Regions from separate parts of the Rhizobium sp. CFBP 13644 genome, predicted to be linked through region 4. Evidence: predicted binding sites of a transcription regulator. Region 4 holds the regulator's gene; each other region holds the start of a gene.
The links. Region 4 encodes PhoB, which activates phosphate uptake and scavenging genes when phosphate is short. Its sites were predicted from a motif close to TGTCATNNANCTGTCAT; they were not measured.

Region 1 (4,643 bases), 300 kb from region 4:
TGACGCCGGGCTTTCGCAACAGCGCACGCGCAATGGCCACGCGCTGCATCTCGCCGCGCGACATGGTGTCGATGGACTGGTCCGGTCGTTTCAAACCGGTCTTTTTCAGCAATTTGCCTGCCCGCTTGCCGTAATCCCTCGACATTGCGCGGCTGAGGCGAACGGGCAGAAGCACGTTTTCGATGGCCGACAGGCCCGGCAGCAAATGAAAGTCCTGCATGACGAGGCCGACATTCTGGCCACGCCACTGGTCTCGTCTGGTTTCGGTCAATCCGGCGATGTCGTCATCGCTCCAGACAACCGTGCCCTGGCAAACCCGCTCCAGCCCGGTGATGATATTGACGAAGGTGCTTTTGCCCGAACCGGATGCACCCGAGATCGCCACCATCTCACCAGCAGCAATGCTCAGCGTATCAATGTGAAGGACGGGTTTGGCAAGGCCGGGATAGGAAACGGCAAGGTTTGTTATGGTGAGGGACAGCATGGTCAGGACACCGCATATTGTGCGTCACGAATGCGCACGAGGCTGACGAAACCCGTTTCCGGGTCTGTCCAGGAGCCGTGTTCAAGGATGCCGGTGACATCAATCGTGGTGCTCGGCTGCACGAAGGTCTGCTTTTCCGAGAGGTAGACGACGACAATATTATCCGGCCAGTCGGAATCCGACGAGCAGAACGGGCAGAGCGCCATGGGAATTTCCGTCAGCACGAAGAAGGCAGCCTCAGCCTTCAAGGGCGGCGCCATGAAGCCCTTCATGCGGATTTCCTTGCCGCTCAACTGCTTCAGCTTGTCGGAAAATTCCAGACCCAGCACACCGATCTTGCCATACATCTCATCGAAGGTGAGCGGCGACGGTGCCGCGAGAGACGGCCCTGCCCAAATGGAAAAACCCGCCATACCGGCGAGCTGAAGCGACTGCCTGCGTGTGAGCGGTGGGGAGGGGTGCGCCATGGCGATCTCCGATCTGACCTGTCCGGGTTATTCGAGAGCAATTCCAGCAAAAGTGGGAACCGGTTTTGCGTCCGGAATTGCGTAAAAACAAACAGATAGAGCATTGGAGGCGACACCTTTTCGCCGGAAATGCTCTAAACGAGATGATCCGGCCCGCAGGCTGCGAGCCGGATCCTGATCAGCAAGAGCGGTGATTACTGCGTCTGCTTGGTGCCGAGGGCGAATGTATCGGCCAGCACGCGGTAAACGTCGCTCTGTTCCATGTAACCCTTGAACTCTTCCGAGCCGGGGCCTGTAGACTGGAGAACGATATCGTCTACGGCGTGAACGCCGCTGTCGCCATCCTTTGGAATGTTGCCCTGAACGAAGACAGCGCCTGGAACGTTCTTGTAGGCTTCGTTGGCGATATATTCCTTCTTTTCGTTCTGGATCGCCGGAACGAAAGGACCATCCATCTTCGGACGGAATGTTTCATAATGGTCTGGACCATTATTGGCATTCAGGAACAGGCGGCGGGTCACGTCGATCCGGTCTGGATAACCGTCATTATCCTTGTCTTCGTAGTTCGGGAAACCGGCTTCGGCATAGGTGCCGACCTTGGCGCGCATTTCATCGCCCGGCTTTTCGTCATCGACGGTGCCGATGATGGAAACGCCATGGGTGTGGTCGCCGGTCACGACGATCAGCGTGTCAGGGTTCTTGGCAGCGAATTCACGAGCAACGCCGACGGCCTTGTCGAATTCGATGGTTTCCATGACGGCGCGGTCCCAATCCAGCGGGTGGGACATTTTATCGATATTGGCCGCTTCAACCATCAGGAAGAAACCGTCCGGGTTCTTGGACAGTTCACCGAGTGCTGCCTCGGTCATATCGACCAGGCCGGGCTGGTTTGGAAACTTGTCGACAGTGCCCTTCTTGAGGAAGTTGCGGTCAAGCACGGTATCCATGTTGCTTGTGTGGAACAGGCCCAGAAGCTTGCCGGTGTTGGAGCCTTCAGCCTTTTCAAGCTCGCTCTTGTCGGTTGCCAGCGTGTAGCCTGCATCCTTGAACAGCTTGATATAGTCCTTGTCGTCCTTGCGCTTGGAACCGGGTGTTTCCTTGCCGAGGAAATAGGCGGAACCGCCACCGAGAACTACGTCTGGCTTCACATCCAGCATCATGCCGGTGATTTCGGCCTTGTCGGCGCGCTTGCGGGTGTGGGAAACGATGGCCGCAGGCGTCGCATCCTGCAATTCGGATGTGGTCACGATGCCGATGGACTTCTTCGTCTGGCGGCGCAGAGCCTCACCCATCGTCTCAACCTTCGGGTCGTCAAGGCTGGAAGGCGTGCGGTCGCCATAAACGCCGAGAGCGTTCACAGGAGCCTTGTGGCCGGTCATGTAGGCAGACATGGTGTTGGCGCTATCGGTCGCGATGGCTTCCGTGGACGATGTGCCGATGAAGGCCATGCGGTCCATCTCATCCATGTTGAGGCGGCCGTTCGCCTTGCCTTCGGTCATGCCCTTGGACATGATGCGGGCAGCGGTGCGGTGCGCAACAGACAGGCCATCACCCAGAAGGAAAATGATGTTCTTGGCCTTTGGTGCTTCCGGCGTGCCGTAAACAGTCCAGGTGACGTTCTTGGTTTCCGAACCGGCAGAAACTTCCACCTTGTAATCGCCAGCCTTGGCAATCTTGAGACCACGAAGCGTTACGGCCGAACCGAGGATCTTGTCTTCCTTGCCCTTTTCTTCCGCAACAAATGTCACGTCAGCGCCGAACACAGCCTTGTAATCCTGACCATTGACCATGATTTTGATGTCATCGGCCTTGACCACGCTCTTGAACTCGACCTTGAAGTCGAAAGGCGAGCCGGTCAGGATCGTGGCACGATCAAGGGGGTAGACAGTCGCGGCCTGGGCAGCACCGGCAAGAACGGTGGTTGCAACAAGCATGGCGAGAAATTGGCGCATGAGAACCTCGCGGTATGGGTGTTTCGTTGAAGATGTACACGCCTATAGGCAAGGTGCATGACAACGGCGTGACGGTTCTGGCCATATTCCGTCGAGCGCTGAAAGGGCGAAGATTTCGGCATTGCGATGCGGTGCGCCGGTACGGGGGTGCCTCAATTGGTTATGAAGGCTTCATTTCTTCATTTTTGCGCCCCTCAGCAGCGGTATCGCCTTGCAGGCAGAAAAATCGCTCCTTATATACCCCGCAGACCAGCAGAAATGCTGCCCAAACCGGAAGACCATCCAAGTCAAGGAGTTGTCAGTGGAATGCCTCCCGGGGTTCCGACAATTCGCTTCAAGGAGAGAAGAAAAATGGCAAAAGTAATCGGTATCGACCTTGGCACGACCAATTCCTGCGTTGCAGTGATGGACGGCAAGGACACCAAAGTTATTGAAAACGCAGAAGGTGCACGCACGACCCCTTCCATGGTCGCATTCAGCGACGATGGCGAGCGTCTGGTCGGCCAGCCTGCAAAGCGTCAGGCTGTCACCAACCCAACCAACACTCTCTTTGCCGTAAAGCGCCTTATCGGTCGCCGTTACGAAGATCCGACCGTTGAAAAGGACAAGGGCCTCGTTCCGTTCGATATCGTCCGGGGTGACAATGGCGATGCCTGGGTACAGGCGCAGGGCAAGGGTTATTCCCCTTCGCAGATCTCTGCCATGATTCTGCAGAAGATGAAGGAAACGGCTGAATCCTACCTCGGCGAAAAGGTCGAGAAGGCCGTCATCACCGTTCCTGCCTACTTCAATGACGCGCAGCGCCAGGCAACCAAGGATGCAGGCCGCATCGCCGGTCTTGAAGTTCTGCGCATCATCAACGAGCCAACGGCTGCAGCGCTGGCCTATGGCCTCGACAAGACCGAAGGCAAGACCATTGCCGTATATGACTTGGGCGGCGGTACCTTCGATATTTCCGTTCTGGAAATCGGCGACGGCGTCTTCGAAGTGAAGTCCACCAACGGCGATACATTCCTTGGCGGCGAAGACTTCGACATGCGTCTGGTCGAGTATCTGGCTGGCGAATTCAAGAAGGATCAGGGCATTGACCTCAAGGGCGACAAGCTTGCGCTTCAGCGCCTGAAGGAAGCCGCTGAAAAGGCAAAGATCGAGCTGTCTTCTTCGCAGCAGACAGAAATCAACCTGCCCTTCATCACCGCAGACGCAACAGGTCCAAAGCACCTGACGCTGAAGCTGACACGCGCCAAGTTCGAAAACCTGGTCGACGACCTGGTTCAGCGCACTGTTGCGCCGTGCAAGGCAGCGTTGAAGGATGCCGGCGTAACGGCTGCTGAAATCGACGAAGTTGTTCTGGTTGGCGGCATGAGCCGCATGCCGAAGGTTCAGGAAATCGTCAAGCAGCTGTTTGGCAAGGAGCCCCATAAGGGCGTGAACCCTGATGAAGTCGTTGCCATGGGCGCGGCCATTCAGGCAGGCGTTCTGCAGGGTGACGTCAAAGACGTTCTGCTTCTCGACGTAACGCCTCTGTCGCTCGGCATTGAAACACTGGGTGGCGTCTTCACACGTCTGATCGACCGTAACACGACGATCCCGACCAAGAAGAGCCAGACTTTCTCGACCGCCGAAGATAACCAGTCTGCCGTGACAATTCGCGTCAGCCAGGGTGAGCGCGAAATGGCGCAGGACAACAAGCTTCTCGGCCAGTTCGACCTCGTCGGCCTGCCACCATCGCCACGCGGC
Region 2 (4,643 bases), on a different contig from region 4:
TCTGGGTCAGGCCCGCGAAGTGCCTGCCACGGCGCTGTTTCGTGAGCAGGGCTTTGATGAAAACAAGCTGCCGACATGGCCCTATCTTCTTGCCACCGGTCTTCTTCTGGCAGCACTGGCCGGACTTGCGATCTACACCTCGCAAGAGCGTTTCATCGCGTCGGTCTTTCTGGGTGCTGTTGCCTTTGCTTTCATTGTTCTGCGGCTCGTGGCCTGGGGCATCAAGGCGCTGGCCAAGCGAAGCCCGCGTGTTCATTCCGCAGCGTTGCGGCTTGCCATCGGCAATATTCACCGCCCCGGCGCGCTGACTCCATCCGTCGTTCTCTCGCTCGGTCTCGGGCTGACGCTGCTTGTCACCTTGACGCTGATCGACGGCAATCTGCGGCGCGAACTGACCGGCAGCCTGCCCGAACGTGCGCCGAACTTCTTTTTCGTCGATATTCAAAGCGCCGATCGCGATGGTTTTCGCGACCTCGTCAAACGCGAGGCACCGGACGGCCTATTGACCGAAGTGCCGATGCTGCGCGGTCGTATTCTCGCCTTCAACGGTCAGGATGTGACGAAAATGGAAGTGCCCGCTTCTGGCCGCTGGGTGCTGAGGGGTGATCGCGGCATTACCTACTCTGCAGATCTCCCTGAGAACGCAAAGCTGACGGCTGGAACATGGTGGGAACAGGATTATAGCGGCGAACCGCTTATTTCCTTTGCAGCGGAAGAGGCCGGCGAGCTTGGCCTGAAGGTCGGCGATACCGTCACCGTCAATGTGCTGGGCCGAAACATCACGGCAAAAATCGCCAATCTGCGCGATGTGCAGTGGGAATCCCTGTCTCTCAACTTCGTCATGGTGTTTTCACCCAACACATTCCGGGGCGCACCGCACTCATGGCTGGCAACACTTGCAGACCCCTCAGCAACACCCGCGCAGGAAGGCGAAATCCTTCGCACCATCACCAATGCCTACCCGACCATTACCAGTGTGCGGGTCAAGGATGCTCTTGATGTCGTGAACCGTCTGGTCGGCCAACTGGCGACCGCCATCCGTGCGGCGGCGGCCGTGGCTCTCATTGCTTCGGTTCTGGTGCTAGCCGGCGCGCTGGCTGCCGGAAACCGGGCGCGAACCCATGATGCCGTCATATTGAAAACACTGGGCGGAACCCGCGCCATGCTCATCCGCGCCTTTTCCTATGAATATATGATCCTGGGATTGGCAACGGCGATCTTCGCGCTTGCCGCTGGCGGTGCCGCCGCCTGGTTCGTCATCGCCCGCATCATGAAGCTTCCGTCGAGCTTCCTGCCGGATGTCGCCATAGCCACCATCGTCATCGCCCTCATCATGACGGTTGGTATCGGGCTTATCGGAACGTGGCGCATATTGGGCCAGAAAGCCGCCCCGGTTCTGCGCCAGGCAGGGGAGTGATCCGAAAAGTTGTGCGCCACATAACTTTAACGGGTAAATCAGGTTTCTGATCGCCAAAACGTTATCGCATTTCGCGCATATGGTGTTTTTTCGGATCTGAAAGCTCTTGTATCCGCGCGGCGATATCCTCATATTCTTTGTTAGGCTTGCTGTAGCTCCGCAGCGGCGCCTGGGATATGGTCTCAAAGCGACGATATGCCGACACCGTAGCAATTTCGGAGCTCAAAAGAGGTAACAATGTCTGACTTCAACAACTACCAGAACCGTATGGCCCAGGGCCATGCACAGTCTGGCGCGATGATCGATGAAGGTCTGCGCACCTATATGGTCAAGGTTTATAACCTGATGGCCGTTGGTCTTGCGATTACAGGTTTCGCAGCGTTTTTCACATCGATGCTGGCGACCACAAATGATCCTGCGGCAGCTGTTGCCACGATGGGTAACGGCACGATGCTGACCAGCCTTGGTGCAGCCCTGTACGGCTCGCCTCTGCGCTGGGTCGTCATGCTGGCTCCGCTGGGTCTCGTGTTCTTCCTGAGCTTCCGCATTCAGAAGATGAGCGTTCCTGCCGCACAGGCAACCTTCTGGGGCTACGCAGCGCTGATGGGTCTTTCCCTGTCGTCGATCTTCCTGGTCTATACCGGCCAGAGCATCGTCCAGACGTTCTTCATCACGGCTGCTTCATTCGGCGCGCTGTCGCTCTATGGCTACACCACGAAGAAAGACCTGTCCGGCATGGGCTCGTTCCTGATCATGGGTCTGTTTGGCCTGATCATCGCGTCCATCGTCAACATCTTCCTGCAGTCGTCTGCCATGGGCTTTGCAATCTCCGCCATCGGCGTGCTGATCTTCGCAGGCCTGACCGCCTACGACACGCAGAAGATCAAGGAAATGTACTTTGACGGTGATGATGTCGCCACGGCTGGCCGCAAGGCCATCATGGGCGCCCTGACCCTCTACCTCGACTTCATCAACCTGTTCATGTTCCTGTTGCAGTTCCTCGGAAATCGCGACAAGTAAGTCTGGTTGAACACATAGAAAAGGCGGCCTCTGGGCCGCCTTTTTTTGTGGGATGCACAAACCCTACAATCACTCGATGAGCTTCAAGACCTTGTCGAAGACTTTCAGCACCTGCGGCAGTTCATGGCCGCGCTTCAAGATACGTCCATCCACATTCACGACGCTATAGGCACCCTGCTTGGAGGCAAGCTTGGGATTTTTCTCTATACGGAAAAGCGGCATCTCGCCGGAGCGCTTGAAGACGGAAAAGACCGCCTTGTCTTTCAAATGGTCAATGGCATAGTCCCGCCATTCCCCCTCGCCGACCATCCGTCCATAGATGCGCAATATCGCATCCAGTTCACGGCGGTGGAAGGTAATGGGCAAGACATCCTTGCTCTGCCTGTACTCTCTGATATCGACCACGGACGCGCCATCTCTGTGAAACAGGCCTTTACGCTCCAAATCCGGCTGATCTGTCATTGGGCAACCTCGCTCAACAGCAAATGACAATTTCACGACAGTCTGACGCCGTGAAAGCGGAAATGCAAGCCTTGCATGGCAGCGGGAAAGATGCGCGCGCCGGTAATAATTAGGGCATGATGAACATCTTAAATTGCCCTATTTCCGTCAAATCATGGCCCGATTTGAGTGGGATATGACTAATGTCAATTGATGCCTCGGCACCAACATGACCCGGTCCGGTGCATTGACCCTTTACCCCCAGCCCCCAATGCCCGGATCGGATCTTCCCGCTTTTCAGCGGATACCTATTTCCCCGACGTCATGAGAACACTGGCCCCGATGATCGCAGCGGGATTCCCGCTTGCATCGCTCGTCTGCAAAAGCACGGCGCAGCCGCCGTCCTTCGCCTTGCTCATGATGCTCGATGGCAGCTTGACCGTCATGGACGTTCCATCCCACATGCCCACCGTCTGCACGTCATAGACACTGTGCCAGTAGGATATGGTTTTACCCTGATTATCGCCCTTTTGCACGTCGACGACCTGCTCGCGGTTGAAATAGGCCACCACGACGTCGGCCTTGCCCTGGCCCGGACCAATCTCGATCGCAATCTCATCATCCACCCGGCGCGCCTTGACGGGCACGCTGAGGCCTTCTCCGGCCTTTTTGAATGCATCCAGCCGCGTATCGATTGCCTTCATGTCTGCGCCCTTGACGTGGTCGCGACCATTGATGACAGCCTGTGGCGTATAGACATTGTTGCGACCCAGAGCCCGGGCATAACCATATTGCCGCTCTGTGTTTTCCTTGGACGCCAGCGAATCCGCCCAGCCCAGATAGTTCCAGTAATCGACGTGATAGGACAGGCCGACCACATCGCCCTTCTGGATGAGCTTGCGCAACGCCTCATCTGCCGGTGGGCAGGACGCGCAGCCTTGCGAGGTGAACAGCTCGACAACGCCCTTCAGCTGCTCCTGCTGCTGCGCCATTGCGGGCACCGTTGCAATCGCTGCGAAGGCGCACATCGTAAGACTAACTCTGACAGGCCCGTATTTCAGCGACATTGCAAGAACCCTTGTCTGGACGTGTCTCCAGACCATTGATGCTATCAATTCCTGTCGGGACGCCCGGCGAAAATAACGCGAGTGGCCCTTCAATAGAAAGTAACGATGGGGTGAGTGCCGATCACGAAGCAAGCTTCACCGGAATACCCCATCATAATACGCAAAACGCCGGGATTTCTCCCGGCGCTCTTTTCATGATGTGGCAAGAATTATGCAGCCAGGTCGCGAAGAACCGTCTGCAGAATGCCGCCATTGTTCATGTAGATCACTTCATCCAGCGTATCGATGCGGCAAAGAAGCGGAACTTCCTTCACTGTACCATCGCTGTAGGTGATCTTGGCAATCTTCTTCTCGCGCGGCTTGATGTCGCCTTCGAGACCATCGATCTCAACGGTTTCATCGCCCTTGAGGTTGAGGCTTGCCCATGTCGTGCCTTCTTCGAAGACGAAGGGAACGACGCCCATGCCAACGAGGTTGGAGCGGTGAATACGCTCGAACGACTGCGCAATCACGGCTTTCACGCCGAGCAGGTTGGTACCCTTGGCAGCCCAGTCACGGGAAGAACCGTTACCATATTCAACGCCCGCAAAGATGACGAGCGGCGTGCCTTCAGCCTTGTACTGCATGGCTGCATCGTAAATCGACATCTCTTCCTTGGACGGATAGTGGATGGTGTAGCCACCTTCCTTGCCGTTTGG
Region 3 (4,643 bases), on a different contig from region 4:
ACGGATCTGAATGCAGCAGAGGCCACACTCGAGCTGGATCACTTCGGTCTTGATAAGGTCAAGGAACGTATCGTTGAGTATCTGGCTGTTCAGGCCCGTGCGACGAAGATTCGTGGTCCTATCCTGTGCCTCGTCGGCCCTCCGGGCGTCGGCAAGACCTCCCTGGCCAAGTCGATCGCGAAGGCAACCGGCCGCGAATATGTTCGCATGGCGCTCGGTGGCGTCCGTGATGAAGCTGAAATCCGCGGTCACCGCCGGACCTATATCGGCTCCATGCCCGGCAAGATCGTTCAGTCGATGAAGAAGGCCAAGAAGTCCAACCCGCTCTTCCTGCTCGATGAAATCGACAAGATGGGCCAGGATTTCCGTGGCGACCCTTCATCCGCATTGCTGGAAGTGTTGGATCCCGAACAGAACTCCACATTCATGGACCACTATCTCGAAGTGGAATATGACCTGTCGGATGTTATGTTCGTAACCACAGCCAACACGCTGAACATTCCCGGCCCGTTGATGGACCGTATGGAAGTCATCCGCATCGCCGGTTACACGGAAGACGAAAAGCGCGAAATCGCCAAGCGTCACCTGCTGCCGAAGGCGATCAAGGAACATGCGTTGCGTCCGGAAGAGTTTTCCGTCAGCGACGATGCTCTGATGGCCATCAGCCAGCAATATACCCGTGAGGCTGGCGTTCGCAGCTTCGAGCGTGAGTTGATGAAGCTTGCGCGCAAGGCTGTCACGGAAATCATCAAGGGCAAATCGACGTCTGTGGCCGTAACGGCTGCAAACATCAACGATTACCTTGGTGTTCCGCGCTACCGCCATGGTGAAGCTGAAGGCGAAGATCAGGTCGGTGTAGTTACCGGTCTGGCTTGGACAGAAGTGGGCGGCGAGTTGCTGACCATCGAAGGCGTGATGATGCCTGGCAAGGGCCGCATGACGGTGACGGGTAACCTGAAGGAAGTGATGAAGGAATCCATCTCGGCGGCGGCGTCTTATGTCCGCTCGCGTGCGGTTGATTTCGGCATCGAGCCTCCACGGTTCGACAAGTCCGATATCCATGTGCACGTACCCGAAGGTGCGACGCCAAAGGACGGACCATCTGCTGGTGTCGCTATGGCCACAGCCATCGTGTCCATCATGACGGGCATTGCGGTCGACAAGAATGTTGCAATGACGGGTGAAATCACCCTTCGTGGTCGCGTTCTGCCGATTGGCGGATTGAAGGAAAAACTGCTGGCGGCTCTGCGTGGCGGTATCAAGAAGGTCTTGATCCCGGAAGAAAACGCAAAGGATCTGGCCGATATTCCGGACAACGTCAAAAACGGAATGGAGATCATTCCGGTGTCGCGCATGGGTGAAGTCATCAAGCACGCGCTTGTGCGTATGCCCGAGCCGATTGAATGGGATGGCAGCATTGAGACGCCCGTTATAGCGACTGTCGAGGGCGTGGATGACGCCGGTCAGACAATCGCACATTGAAACGTGCGCGGCAGGCATGATGCTGAATAAGCACAAAAACGCAAAAAGGCTGGCAGTTATGCCAGCCTTTTTTGTGAAAAGGTCCTGAGACCCCTTGTTTTTCAGGCCGTTCCAGCGCTTTTGGGTGGCGGTACGCAAATAGATAAGTATTCTGCGCCAATCCAATTTGAGTCGTTTCAAACCATTGAAAGGGGTGGAAACATGAACAAGAATGAGCTCGTTTCTGCAGTTGCCGAAAAGGCTGGTCTTACGAAGGCTGATGCCGCTTCTGCGGTAGACGCAGTTTTCGAAACCGTCCAGGGCGAACTAAAGGCCGGTGGCGACATTCGTCTCGCAGGTTTCGGCAGCTTCACTGTAAGCCGTCGCGAAGCCTCCAAGGGCCGTAACCCATCCACGGGTGCAGAAGTCGATATTCCGGCTCGCAACGTTCCTAAGTTCTCTGCAGGCAAGGGCCTGAAGGACGCTGTTAATTCTTGAGTTTCCAGGGGCTGCGGCGCCAGCGGCGCGCTGACAGCTCTCCGGCTTACGAGGAATGAATTTGGCCCATTGTGCGTTCAGCGCGACGGTGACACCGAAATGCAAAAAGCCCGGCTTTCCACGCCGGGCTTTTTGTTTATGAGTGAATTTAGATTGTCATGTGCCTGTCATCTCAATAGCCCAAGAACCCATCATGCATTTTTCAATGCCATGAAGGGGACACCATGACATTTCGTTTTCCGAGTGCCGCACTCACCGCAGCTCTGTGCGCATCCGTCGCATTTCCGGCTGCTGCCGAACAGGTTTTCAACCGCATCGCGTCCTTTCCAGTCGCGCAGAACCTGCCGTCCGACAAGGACGCAAAAACGCTCACATCAGCTGAAATCATCACGGCGAGCCAGGACGGCAAGACGCTGATCTATTCGGACAGCCCGCTTGGTGGCATCGGTTTTATCGACATTACCGATGCGAAGGCCCCGAAGGCACTCGGTGCGCTGATGATGGATGGTGAGCCGACATCGGTCGTGGCCTCCGGTACGAAGGTCTTTGCAGGCGTCAACACGTCTGAAAGTTTCGTCAAGCCATCCGGCAAGCTCGTCACTGTCGATATGGCTGGTAAGAAAATCGAAGCCAGCTGCGACCTCGGAGGCCAGCCTGACTCCGTTGCGATTTCTCCCGACAAAAGCTTCCTAGCCATCGCCATTGAAAACGAGCGCGATGAGAAGGTCAATGACGGCGCGTTGCCGCAATTGCCAGCTGGTTTCCTCGTAACCATCGGCTTGAAAGAGGGTGTTGCGGATTGCTCAACGCTCAAGAAGATCGAGATGACCGGCATTGCCGAGATCGCGTCTGATGATCCGGAGCCAGAATTCGTCGCCATCAATGCCAATGGCGAGATCGTTGTTACGCTTCAGGAAAACAACCACATCGCCATCGTTGATGGAAAAAGCGGCAAGGTCACGAGCCACTTCTCCGCTGGCACCGTCGATCTTGAAGGCATTGACACGAAATCTGACGGTCAACTCAAGTTCACTGACAGCCAGAAAGCCCGCAAGCGCGAGCCAGATGCCGTCAAGTGGCTGGACAATGACCGCGTCGTCATCGCCAATGAAGGTGATTGGGAAGGCGGTTCGCGCGGCTTCACCATCTTCGACAAGACCGGCAAGCTGCTCTACGAAGCGGGCTCCAGCCTGGAACAGGCAGTTGCAGCCATCGGTCATTATCCCGAAAAACGGTCCAAGGCGAAGGGCATCGAACCAGAAGGTTTGGAAGCTGCCACCTTCGGCGGTGAAAAATACTTCTTCGTTCTGGCTGAACGCGCATCTGTTGTCGGCGTCTATAAGGACACCGGCGCCGAGCCACAGCTGACGCAGCTTCTGCCATCCGGAATTTCACCAGAAGGCGCTGTCGCTATTCCATCGCGCAACTTGCTGGTGACAGCGAATGAGGCGGATCTGGGAGAAGATGGCGGTGCACGTTCGCATGTCATGATCTTTGAACGCGCTGAAGGGCAGGCGGCCTATCCGCAGCTCACCTCGGCAACGGTCGATGGTGCGCCAATCGGTTGGGGTGCTCTTTCCGGTCTGGTGGGTGATGCAGACAAGGATGGCATTCTTTACGCCATCTCCGACTCGGTCTATGGCAACCAGCCATCAATCTACACCATCGACGCAACGAAGAAGCCTGCGCTCATCACCAGCGTTTTGCGCGTAAAGCGTGACGGCCAACCGGCGCAAAAGCTCGACATGGAAGGCATCACCCTCGATGGCAAGGGCGGCTTCTGGGTCGCATCCGAAGGCAACAGCGAAAAGCTCGTTCCGCACGCGCTTTACAACGTCAACGCCAAGGGCGAGATTAAATCCGAAATCGCACTACCAACAGATCTTCTGCAGGGAGAAACCCGCTTCGGTTTCGAAGGCGTGACCTTGGTCGGCAAGGGTGACGACGCGACGCTCTGGATGGCTGTTCAGCGTGAATGGGGCAAGAGCGAAAAGGGTATGGTCAAACTGGTATCCTACAATCTGAAATCCAAGGAGTGGGGCGCCGTGCACTACCCGCTGGATGAGACGAAGGATGGCTGGGTAGGCCTTTCCGAAATCACTGCTCACGGCGACAATGTCTATATCGTCGAGCGCGACAACCAGATCGGCGATAAGGCCAAGATCAAGAAGCTCTACAGCGTCGCAATCTCTGACCTGAAGCCCGGCAAGATCGGCGGCGAGTTGCCATTGGTCAAGAAAACCGAAGTCCATGATTTTTTGCCTGACCTCAAAGCCCAGACAAACGGCTACGTCGTGGACAAGCTCGAAGGCTTCACTTTTGACAAATCCGGCAAGGCATTTGCCGTAACCGACAATGACGGCGTGGAGGATTCGTCTGGCGAGACACTGTTCTTCCCGGTCGATCTGAAGGGCACACACTGATCTCCTAACCAGTTGCCGCGCCTTTGGTTCGGTTGCTACGGATCTGATCATTTGTGATATGAGCCGCTTGCAACACAGTTGCAGGCGGCTTTTGTTTGGCTAGATTTGGCTTCGCCGCACGAGGATGGTGATCAGAAAATGCGCTTGTTTTGCTGCACTCTTGTATTCGTCTTGTCTATGTGTGGGATTGGCAACGCTTCGCCACGACAGCAATACAGCGTTCCGACTTCAGACGGTCAGGTTCTCATCGAGAGTTTTGGT
Region 4 (4,643 bases):
GCGTCTGTGCATTGCCCGCGCCATCGCCGTTTCGCCTGAAGTCATTCTGATGGACGAGCCCTGCTCGGCTCTTGACCCCATCGCAACGGCAAAGGTCGAGGAGCTGATCCACGAGCTGCGCAGCAACTTCACGATCGTCATCGTGACGCACTCCATGCAGCAGGCGGCGCGTGTGTCTCAGCGCACGGCCATGTTCCACCTCGGCCATCTGGTTGAGGAAAACGATACCGACAAGATGTTCACCAACCCGGATGACCAGCGCACACAGGACTATATCATGGGTCGCTTCGGCTGATCCTGCCCTCTGTCGTGTCATAGCATCCACGCCACCCCGCCTGAGCCTTCGAGCGCTTGGCGGGTGGCGTCATCTAACTGGAGAATTCGAACATGCCGACACCAAACCATATCATGTCCGCCTATGATGACGAGCTGAAGTTCCTGACCCGCCGGATCGCCGAAATGGGTGGCCTTGCCGAACAGATGTGCGCCGACGCTGTGCGTGCGCTGGTCAATTCGGACTCGGCCCTGGCGCAGAAGGTCATCTCTGACGACACCATTCTCGATCACGCCGAGCGCGAAATCGGCGACAAGGCGATCGTGACCATTGCCAAGCGCCAGCCCATGGCTGCCGACCTTCGCGAAGTTATCGGCACGCTGCGCATCGCCGCTGACCTAGAGCGCGTTGGCGACCTTGGCAAGAACACAGCCAAGCGCGTTCTCGCTGTTGCCGGCACAGGCGTTCCACGCAAGCTGGCCCGTGGCATCGAGCATCTCTCCGAGCTTGCTCTGGTTCAGCTCAAGGAAGTTCTGGATGTCTATTCGACCCGTTCGGTTGAAAAGGCGCAGGCCATCCGCGAACGTGACGAGGAAATCGACGCGATGTACACATCGCTGTTCCGCGAATTGCTGACCTACATGATGGAAGATCCGCGCAACATCACCACCTGCACGCATCTTCTGTTCTGCGCCAAGAACATCGAGCGCATTGGTGACCACGCGACCAACATCGCTGAAACCATCTACTACATGGCCACTGGCAGCCAGCCTGAAGGCGAACGCCCGAAGGACGATAGTTCCAACACGCTCGGTGCCGTAACTGAGTGAATTCTCTAAACGACTGGCGGAGTCTCTAGCCATGGTGCCCAAAATCGCAGTTGTCGAAGATGAAGAAGCCTTGAGCGTTCTTCTTCGCTACAATCTGGAATCCGAAGGTTACGACGTGGATACCATTCCACGGGGTGACGAAGCGGAAATCCGCTTGCAGGAACGCACGCCGGATCTGCTGATCCTCGACTGGATGCTTCCAGGCGTCTCCGGCATCGAGCTTTGCCGTCGTCTGAGAATGCGCCCGGAAACCGAGCGACTGCCGATCATCATGTTGACGGCACGTGGCGAAGAAAGCGAGCGCGTGCGTGGTTTGGCCACGGGTGCGGATGACTATGTCGTCAAGCCGTTTTCCACGCCTGAGCTGATGGCACGGGTTAAGGCAATGTTGCGCCGCGCCCGGCCGGAGGTTCTGTCCTCCGTGCTGAAATGCGGTGATATCGAGCTGGATCGCGAAACGCATCGTGTTCACCGCAAGGCCCGTGAAGTGCGGCTTGGACCAACCGAGTTTCGTCTTCTCGAGTTCCTCATGGTGTCACCCGGCCGCGTTTTCTCGCGCTCCCAGCTTCTCGATGGCGTCTGGGGTCACGATATCTATGTGGATGAGCGCACGGTGGACGTCCATGTCGGGCGCCTGCGCAAGGCACTCAACTTCTCCAGCATGCAGGATGTGATCCGTACCGTGCGCGGCGCCGGATATTCCATGGAAGCCTGACCAACGCACCGGGGCTGAAACGTCTCCCGTATGGTCTCAAAATCTCATGCACCGCTCCCAAAAGGGGCGGTGTTTTGCATTTGGCATAATGGATATCAATGCGTTAGCGCCGCTAGAAGCCGCCAGCAACCGGCGTGACCTGCACAGCTTCTGAGTGTTGATTTTAAGTTTCTGTAATTTAAAGTTTGACTCAGTGGCCAGAAGGCTCTATGTATTGGTCATCGATCTTTTGCTTGCTGAGCTTTGGTTACCGCGCGATTAGCACCGCGCTTTGAACTAACCCTTCCTTTCAAAAAAATCGCTACACCGCACACAGGACTCACGTTCTGTGACTTATAACTTATGCTTTGAAAGGGTTCATTATGACCACAGGCACAGTAAAATGGTTTAACTCCACCAAGGGCTTCGGCTTCATTCAGCCAGACAACGGCGGCGCCGATGCATTCGTGCACATTTCCGCTGTTGAGCGTGCAGGCATGCGCGAAATCGTAGAAGGCCAGAAGCTTTCCTACGATCTCGAGCGGGACAACAAGTCCGGCAAGATGTCTGCCTGCAATCTCCAGGCTGCTTAATACGGGTATCGACTTTCCTTTGACCACGGATGTACTGGCATTGTCGAAAGTTTGAGACCACCGAGGTCAGGCATGTTGCCTGGCCTTTTTTTATGCCGCAAGTCGGCCACATGCTTGGACGTATTGCATTCTTATATGCAAGAATACGCTTCGAGCCGTGAATGCGTATCGCTCTATCCATAAATCGATTCCGGTTTTCAGTGCGATGCGATAGGAGAAAATTCCATGTCAGACGCTCACAGCAAATCCCGCAAGCAGGCCGAAATTGCTTTCGGAGCGACGCAATCGCAGTTCTTTGCCCGCGGCAAAGCGGTCGATGAGTTGAACTCGATTGCGAGCGCCCGTGATGAAAAGACCCTCAGGCTGCGGGAAGCGCGTCTTGCGAAAGAACTGGAAGACAGCTTGAAGCCCGCAGTTATCCCAACCAAACGCGCCAAAAAAACCTGATCCCTGATCGGTATGACGCATCAACTGGAATAGAGATTTGAGAAACACTCGAAATATCAAGAATAACGAAGTTTCCGAACGTCGCGGCGCTGCTGCCGAGGCAAAGGCCGCTCTTTTGAAGGCCTATCGCGAAGCCAAGGAAGCCGCGGCTCCCACGCTCGAAGCCAAGCAGGCCGAGCAGATTGCCGTTGCCGAAGCCCGCAGAGCCCGCCAGGCCGAGCGTGACCAGCAGAAGCGCGAAGAAAAATTGCGCCTGGAAGAAGAGGCCGCGCAACGCGCAGCTGAACTCGAAGCTGCTGCAAACGCTGAAGAAAATGAGCGCAAGGCGGCCGAAAAAAATCGTATTGCTCGCGTCGTCGAAGACGAAGCAGCCCGCAAGGCAGAACGCGATCGTCGCTATGCCAACCGCAAGGCCCGCCAGGGCTAAGCTTGAAGCCATGATCCTGCAGCCGTTCAATCGAAGGGCTGCGATCATCCGCTGCGAATGCTGCGCGGAGTGCGAAAGCCCAAGAGGCGCTTCGCACCCTTGCCGCGTATGGGATCAGCCATGCCGCCGCTTTTCGCTGCAGCGCCGCATGATCCCGAGGCTCTGAATGGCGCGACTTGCCGTCGCTCTTGCGGCTCCAGAGTCCCCTTACCGGTACGCCGGTTCAATCCCCGATGACAAACTGACAAGTCAATCGCCATCTCCTTGGTGACGCCTTCGCCTGTGCATGTTTGCGCTGTCCAAGCCGAAAAAATCGCAACAAAAAAGCGGGCCAAAGACCCGCTCATTTTATTGCGTCGAACTGGATGCGAAGCCTTAGGCTCTGCGGCGTTCGCTTACTGGCTGGTAAGCGAGCTTTGCGTGGAAGCGGCAATACGGCGAGGATTCAGAAGCATCACAACCGCAGAAGTGGAAGTCGTCCTTCAGAGGGTCGCCAACTGGCCACTTGCAGGTGCGTTCCGTCAGTTCCGTCAGCGTCAGGCGCAGCGATGTCGGCAGCGTGGAATTGCTGACCGGCACATATTCAAGAATCCGTGGTGCATCCGTCTCCGCATCGTCCTTCTGGACGTTTGCGTCTGCGGCGCGTGTATTGGCGCGGGCAGGGGCAACGCGGCCCTGGAAAGTGGCAGCGCGGGGTGCCGCAGCAGAGGGTGCAGTTGTCGCTGCCGGACGCTTTGCAGCGGGACGCGCGGTTGCAACCGTGCCGCCAGCCTTGGCGCGGCCAGGAAGGTTCAAGCGGTGGACTTTGCCGATGACGGCGTTGCGGCTGACGCCTCCGAGCTGGGCGGCAATCTGGCTGGCGCTGAGGCCTTCAGACCACAGTCGTTTCAGTCTTTCGACCCGTTCATCAGTCCAGTTCATGCCGTGTCTCCGCTGGTCGCGAAGGCAGAATCATTCTGCTATGCCGTGGAGTGAACCACGCGCAGAGTATCCGCCAGATTGTAGGTGACTAGGTCCGCCGCTTGCGATCTAGTAATTGAGAGTTAACCTAATCGTCGGCAGACTCCGTGACAAGAGTCGGGAGAATCATCTGGAATCGATTTTCCGGTTTTCCCCAACTTGCTGTGTTTGTGAGTCAGAAAAGCAACACCTAGTGTGCTTCATATCAGCCCCTACCACAGCTTGAGAATGCCTGAAAATGAGGACATTTGTTGACATCCTCAGGCGAAGTGACAATAGTGCCCTCGCAGTAAGAGGATACCCCAAGCCGCCGCGAGGCGGCATTTTTGATTTTCAGGCACGGGATAACCGGTAAGACCCATTGACAGCGCTGTTCGAGCGCAAGGAGTGAGACAGCCATGGCCGACACAGCGCCATT

Region 1: IFT53_RS04840 (alkaline phosphatase) is a predicted target of PhoB. The motif match lies at 2,961-2,977, and genes of this name have one in related genera.
Region 2: IFT53_RS13160 (DUF2794 domain-containing protein) is a predicted target of PhoB. The motif match lies at 2,923-2,939, and genes of this name have one in related genera.
Region 3: IFT53_RS22345 (esterase-like activity of phytase family protein) is a predicted target of PhoB. The motif match lies at 2,114-2,130, and genes of this name have one in related genera.

Annotation. Positions count from the first base shown of each region.
Region 1 covers NZ_JACYVF010000001.1:1,009,233-1,013,875, reverse strand. Annotated here, with positions in the region: gene IFT53_RS04850 (ABC transporter ATP-binding protein) at 1-484, opposite strand, end outside; gene IFT53_RS04845 (hypothetical protein) at 487-951, opposite strand; gene IFT53_RS04840 (alkaline phosphatase) at 1,146-2,903, opposite strand; gene dnaK (molecular chaperone DnaK) at 3,255-4,643, shown strand, end outside.
Region 2 covers NZ_JACYVF010000004.1:134,231-138,873, reverse strand. Annotated here, with positions in the region: gene IFT53_RS13170 (ABC transporter permease) at 1-1,417, shown strand, start outside; gene IFT53_RS13165 (Bax inhibitor-1/YccA family protein) at 1,655-2,437, shown strand; gene IFT53_RS13160 (DUF2794 domain-containing protein) at 2,507-2,899, opposite strand; gene IFT53_RS13155 (DUF1223 domain-containing protein) at 3,187-3,906, opposite strand; gene acnA (aconitate hydratase AcnA) at 4,155-4,643, opposite strand, start outside.
Region 3 covers NZ_JACYVF010000014.1:8,165-12,807, reverse strand. Annotated here, with positions in the region: gene lon (endopeptidase La) at 1-1,482, shown strand, start outside; gene hupB (DNA-binding protein HupB) at 1,666-1,959, shown strand; gene IFT53_RS22345 (esterase-like activity of phytase family protein) at 2,184-4,382, shown strand; gene IFT53_RS22340 (dienelactone hydrolase family protein) at 4,461-4,643, shown strand, end outside.
Region 4 covers NZ_JACYVF010000001.1:706,005-710,647, reverse strand. Annotated here, with positions in the region: gene pstB (phosphate ABC transporter ATP-binding protein PstB) at 1-295, shown strand, start outside; gene phoU (phosphate signaling complex protein PhoU) at 388-1,104, shown strand; gene phoB (phosphate regulon transcriptional regulator PhoB) at 1,136-1,819, shown strand; gene IFT53_RS03340 (cold-shock protein) at 2,182-2,391, shown strand; gene IFT53_RS03335 (hypothetical protein) at 2,617-2,838, shown strand; gene IFT53_RS03330 (DUF6481 family protein) at 2,876-3,265, shown strand; gene IFT53_RS03325 (GcrA family cell cycle regulator) at 3,641-4,186, opposite strand; gene IFT53_RS03320 (aspartate aminotransferase family protein) at 4,624-4,643, shown strand, end outside.